2 regions of the Natranaerovirga pectinivora genome follow, and region 2 is predicted to be linked to the other one. Evidence: riboswitches for the same ligand, from Rfam matches in the RefSeq annotation. Region 2 holds a riboswitch; the other holds the start of a gene.
What was found. A riboswitch is a leader RNA that binds a small molecule or an ion and turns the genes downstream of it on or off. The one in region 2 is predicted to bind S-adenosylmethionine.
Positions count from the first base shown of each region.

Region 1: it holds a riboswitch for S-adenosylmethionine, as region 2 does, so the genes downstream of both, EDC18_RS07265 (trans-sulfuration enzyme family protein) here and EDC18_RS11200 (O-acetylhomoserine aminocarboxypropyltransferase/cysteine synthase family protein) in region 2, are expected to answer to the same signal.

Region 1 covers NZ_SMAL01000004.1:58,150-61,358, reverse strand. Annotated here, with positions in the region: gene argS (arginine--tRNA ligase) at 1-220, opposite strand, end outside; T-box leader at 280-480, opposite strand; gene EDC18_RS07270 (RidA family protein) at 689-1,063, shown strand; SAM riboswitch class I at 1,121-1,224, shown strand; gene EDC18_RS07265 (trans-sulfuration enzyme family protein) at 1,350-2,504, shown strand; gene EDC18_RS07260 (trans-sulfuration enzyme family protein) at 2,506-3,209, shown strand, end outside.
Region 2 covers NZ_SMAL01000008.1:49,972-53,180, forward strand. Annotated here, with positions in the region: gene trxB (thioredoxin-disulfide reductase) at 1-209, opposite strand, end outside; gene EDC18_RS11195 (hypothetical protein) at 284-511, opposite strand; gene EDC18_RS11200 (O-acetylhomoserine aminocarboxypropyltransferase/cysteine synthase family protein) at 630-1,904, opposite strand; SAM riboswitch class I at 2,007-2,107, opposite strand; gene EDC18_RS11205 (hypothetical protein) at 2,202-2,669, opposite strand; gene EDC18_RS11210 (hypothetical protein) at 2,773-3,117, opposite strand.

The DNA.
Region 1 (3,209 bases), on a different contig from region 2:
ACTTAAAGATCGGATTGTCTTTTAAAGCCTCAAGAACTTTATTAGCAATTTCAATAGGAGATTGCTTGAATTTCTTAGCAGCTGGCAAAGCACCATTACACTGGAATTGACATAAGTCAGGACGGTTAGACACTGTAACGGTTCCATAAGATCTGTCATAACCACATTGCTCAAAAGTATCTTCAAAGATGTGGCTTAATTGTTTAATAAATTTATTCATAATAATCCTCCTAGATATAAAAATTTTTTATAAAATGGTAATAAAAAACCGCCTCTATAACAAGAGACGGAGTAATCCGCGGTACCACTCTAATTGACATAAGTCCACTCGAAACTTTAACGCAGTTAGCGTCTTACTCTTGCCAAAGCTCGAATAAGATTCTCAGAGACCCTTTTTCTCTATAAGTTTCTTCAGGACTTTCACCATCTCCTGATCGCTATAAAAAACACTATAGATACTTTTCTCTTCATAGAATTTAACATAATTTAGTTGGGATTATTATATAGTATAGCTTGATTTATGTCAATGCTTACTGTAAAAGTAACTTGATTTGGTTATAAATATTATATGTAGAGATGCAAAATAAGATACTATATGTTGATTAGAATAAAGTTAAGAGATATAATAAAAGATAAAGAAAAACAAGATTAAAATATGAAAAAGCTAAGATAAGAAGGAGTGCTATTAATGACTAGAAAAACATTTAATGCAGCTGGCGCAGCACCTATTGCACCTTATTCCCATGCTGCTTATGCAGGAGATATTATTTTTTGTTCAGGTCAATTACCCCTTGATGCTTCAGGTAAAATTGTAGAAGGGGATATCAAAGCTCAAACGGAGCAGTGTTTTGAAAATTGTTTTAACGTTTTGGCAGCGGCAGGATTGACCTCTGATGATGTGGTTAAAGTAACGGTGTTCTTAACCAATATGGATGATTTTGCTGGTATGAATGAAGTGTATAAAAATAAGTTTACACCCCCATATCCTGCACGTTCAGCAATTGGTGTAGCAGCTTTGCCAATGGGAGCAAGTATAGAAATTGAAATGATTGTAAAAGGTTAAAAATATTGACACAACTTTACTGGTATGATAATCTAATACAATAATTTAATATGACAACTCTTATAAAGAGTGGTGGAGGGACTGGCCCGATGAAACCCAGCAACCGGCATAAATATATGCAGTGGTGCTAAATCCTGCAGCAAAAAGCTGAAAGATAAGAGGAAGAAAAAACCTTCCTACTTAGGAAGGTTTTTTTCTTTTGGTCAGTATAGTAAAGTTCTCATTTTTATAAGTAATATATAAAGGGTAAGATAATTTATTTAACATATTGAAAGGCTGTGAAGCAATGAAAAAAGAAGGTTTGGGTATTGAAACAAAAATTGTACATGGCAGCAGAGGTGAAAATCAAGTCACAGGTGCCATAAGTTTCCCAATTTATCAAAGTGCTACTTTTAGACACCCAGGAGTGGATCAATCAACAGGATTTGATTATTCAAGAGAGAATAATCCTACAAGGCAGGAAGTTGAAAAAGCAATTGCTACTCTTGAAAATGGTACAGCAGGTTTTGCATTTTCTAGTGGTATGGCAGCGATTTCTACAACTTTAGAATTGTTTTATCCAGGTGATCATATCATTGTTTCAGATGATTTATATGGTGGCACGTATAGACTGTTTGAACAAGTTTCTAAAAAAAATGGTATAAAGATTTCTTATATTGATACAAGTAATATAGAAGAATTACAAACCTGTATTAATGAAAAGACTAAGGGGATTTATATTGAAACACCTTCAAATCCAATGATGAAAGTAACGGATATCAAAAAAATAAGTGCATTAAAACAACAACAATCCATTTTAGTTATTGTAGACAATACCTTTTTATCACCTTATTATCAACGTCCTTTGGAATTAGGTGCTGATATAGTACTCCATAGTGGCACAAAGTATTTGGGAGGACACAACGACACTTTAGCAGGATTTGTTGTCGTTAAAGATGAAAAGTTAATAGAACCCATTCAATTGCTACAAAAAACAATTGGCGCAATATTATCTCCTTTTGACAGCTGGTTGATTCTTAGAGGTATGAAAACTTTAGGCATTAGGTTAAAAAAACAGCAAGAGAATGCAATGGAAATTGCAAAATGGTTAACAGAAAAAGAAGAAATAGAAAAAGTAAATTATGTAGGCCTTGAGGATCATAAAGGGTATGAGATATCAATAAATCAAGCCTCTGGGTTTGGGGGAATGCTATCTTTTGCAGTTAAAAATGTTGAAACAGTTAATAAGCTATTGAAAAATGTAAAAATTATTTCTTATGCAGAAAGTTTAGGTGGTGTAGAAAGTCTTATTACCTATCCTATCAAACAAACGCATACAGCAATACCAAAAGAAATGAGAGAAAAAATTGGGGTTAATGATAAGCTATTAAGATTGTCAGTGGGTATAGAAGATGTAGATGATTTAATTAATGACCTTGAACAAGCAATGAAGGAGGAATAATATGAAATTTGGAACAAGATTGATTCATAATGGTAATGAAATAGATGAAAAAACAGGAGCATTAAGCATTCCTATTTATCAGGCGTCAACATTTCATCAAAAAGATATTGATGGACCCGTTGAATTTGATTATTCTAGATCGGGGAATCCAACTCGGAAGGCCCTTGAGGAAACTATAGCAATTCTTGAAGGTGGGTATAAAGGTTTTGCTTTTTCTTCTGGAATGGCAGCTACTTCATCTGTTCTTTCAATTTTTGAAAAGGATGATCATATTATTGTATGTGAAGATGTTTATGGAGGCACTCATAGGGTTGCAAGTAAATTTTTTAATAAATTTGGTATCGAGATTACTTTTGTTAATGTGACAAATATAGAAAATATTAGAAAAAATATAAAAAAGAATACAAAAGCAATTTTTTTAGAAACACCATCCAATCCATTATTAAAAGTAACAGACTTAAAAGGTGTTGTTAAAATAGCAAAGGAACATAATATTCTAACCATTATTGATAATACTTTTATGACACCCTTATTGCAACGGCCTATTGACTTAGGTATGGATATCGTTATTCATAGTGCTACAAAGTTTATAGGTGGTCATAGTGATGTAATAGGTGGTTTAGTTGTTGTTAATAGTGAGGCATTGGCCAAAAAAGTTTATTTTGTTCAAAATGGTTTCGGTGCTATTTTAGGGCCACAAGACAG
Region 2 (3,209 bases):
TCTCTCATTTTCATACTAAGTTCAAAACCATTTATACCAGGAAGTGCTGGATAATTATCAACTTCATAAGTATTAACAACTTGCCCACCGCTCATTGGATTTTTTTCTAATAATAAAGTTTTAAGTTTTGCTCTTTCTGCATAAATTGCAGCCGTTAGCCCTGCTGGGCCAGTTCCAATAATAATCAAATCATAAATACTGTTTTCCATTATTTATTCACTCCTATTTTATATTACAAGTTCAATACAATACTCTTATTATATACTAATAATCCTTAGAAGAATTAATTACTAGATTTAATATTTTTATTATACCAATCGTATCCAAATGCTATTACTAAATAACTTATAAGTAAGAAAATACCTAAATACAAGATATTATTATTTTTTTCTATTGGACAAACATTTGGAGGTAAGTTTATTTTGTCTATATAAGATTTAATTAATGCAAAAAAGGAAATTATAATTCCAATTACTAAATATATATTTAACCATAGCGGGTGCTTTTTCATAGCATTACCTCCTTATATTATAATATTACGATATACAAACATAGTAGTCAAGTAAATTTTTCTTTTTAAACTTAAAGAAACCAATGAGATTATTAATCTCTTGGTTTCTCTATCTTCTTTAAAGCTTATCTAGTGCATTTTCTAAATCTTTTATTAAGTCCTTAGCGTCTTCAAGGCCAACAGATAATCTAATCATATCTTTTGTTACTCCTGCAGCTAACTGTGCTTCATCACTTAATTGTTGATGAGTTGTGCTAGCTGGGTGGATTACTAAAGATTTTGCATCTGCAACATTGGCAAGTAGTGAGAAAATCTGAAGATTATTAATGAAAACATCTGGATTTCCTTTAACACCAAATGTAAATATCGCCCCAGCACCATCTTTAAAGTATTTATTTGCTAAGTCGTAGTATTTGCTATCTTCAAGATTTGGATAACTTACCCAAGTAACTTTTGGATGATTCTTAAGGAAATTAATTACTTCATTGGTATTCTCTAAATGCTTTTTAACTCTAAGGGATAAAGTTTCTAATCCTTGTAATAATAAGAATGAATTAAATGGACTAATGCAAGCCCCCATATCTCTTAAAAGTGTTACTCTTGCTTTAATGATATATGCAAGGTTACCTAGTGCTTCTGAATATACCAATCCATGATAACTTGGGTCTGGCTCTGTAAACTCTGGGAATCTACCACTAGCAGCCCAATCAAATTTACCACTATCTATAATAACACCACCAATCGATGTTCCGTGTCCACCAATATACTTAGTAGCTGAATGAACAACGATATCCGCTCCATACTCAATAGGTCTTAATAAGTATGGTGTGGCGAAAGTATTATCAATAATAAGAGGTATATTATTATTATGGGCAATATCAGCAACTTTTTGAATATCAATTATATTAATGCCTGGGTTACCGATAGACTCAATAAATACAGCTTTTGTTTTATCAGTAATGGCTTTTTCAAAGTTTTCTACGTCATCAGGATCAACAAATTTTGTTGTTATGTTAAATCTTTTTAATGTATTGGCTAATAAGTTATAAGTACCACCATATAATGTATTGGCCGCGATAATTTCGTCTCCTGCTTTCGCAATATTAATAATTGAATATAATATAGCAGCTGACCCAGAAGCTACTGCTAATGCCCCTACACCACCTTCAAGTGCAGCCATTCTTTGTTCAAATACATCTGTTGTAGGATTCATAATTCTTGTATATATATTACCGCTTTCTTTTAATGCAAATAAGTTAGCTGCATGATCATAGTCATCAAATACATATGATGTTGTTTGATATATAGGTACTGCTCTAGATCCCGTTGTTGGATCAGGTTGTTGTCCAGCGTGAAGTTGTTTTGTTTCAAAATTAAATTCATTCCAATTCATAAAAAACACTCCTATCATTTAATTATTATTTTTATAAATTAAATACGCTCTATTCATTTATCAAAAAAAGCCCCTAAACAAGGAGCTTAATATTCTTATCTCCTCTTATTTCTCAGTTTTTTCTGCAGGATTTAGCACCATAATACTTTTGTATCGGTTGCCGGGTTTCATCGGGCCAGTCCCTCCACCTCTCTTTATAAGAGCAATTATTTAATTTAGTTTAATATATCATACTTAATTTAAGAAATCAATACCTATTTTACATATTTATTTACTTAGTTATAATTATATTACTAATTAATCTATTTTTACTATTTCTACAATTAAATCTCTATGAAAGTCCTCGTTAAAATAATATTGGAATTTAATTCGATCATTTGTGTTTAAATCTCTTAAAGCAATTTCTGAAACAATACCTTCTGAAATTGCAAAAACTCTAATACCTGTACTACCTTCTGGAATTTCCTGTACGTTTATTTCTACTGAATTACTATCAATGGCTCCAATATAAATACCTGTAGCCATATTAAAATCCAAGTCATCCACTTCATTTTCCTCAGGGTCATTCACTTCTTCTCTCTCATCTTCTATTACGTTACCTTCTTCTTCACCTATACCATCTTCTATTTCTTCATCAATTATATCTTGATCCATATCCTGACCATTTTCTATTATATCTTGTTCAGGTGGCAAAGTTTTATCTTGTCTTGCACAAGCGGTTACAAGTAATAAAAGTATACTTATTATTATCATTACTCTTTTCATATTATGTCACTCCTTTTAGTCTATTTAATCATAAAAATCCTTAAATTTATTCTACGCCCATTCTTGCTCTTTCATACCATATAATCAAAGAAATTGCATATTGCTATACAATTTCTTTCGTACTGTTTGGTTTTATCTCTCTAATCCCAACTTCAGTAATTGCTCCTATTACAACAAATAAACTCACAAATATAATTAGTATTATTGATGAAACTTCATTAAATAAGGTTGCTACCGTTAGTATTAACCCTAATAGTAAAACCATTCTTCTCGTAAACTTAGAGATATTAATTGTAACACCTGTGATTCTATAAATATTTAAAGCGATGATTGTTAGAACCATACTAATTCCGATGGAATAAAAAATTAACTTCAATAAAGAGATACGGTTAACAAAAAAACATATCATTAAAACATTAAATAATAAAATCTTGTTACAATGTTCCATAATTATAGCCCCCACTATAAAAAATAAAACTAGCCCTTGACTTGTTTTTCACTTTATTAATCTACATTATTAAATTATATCAATATTAAATA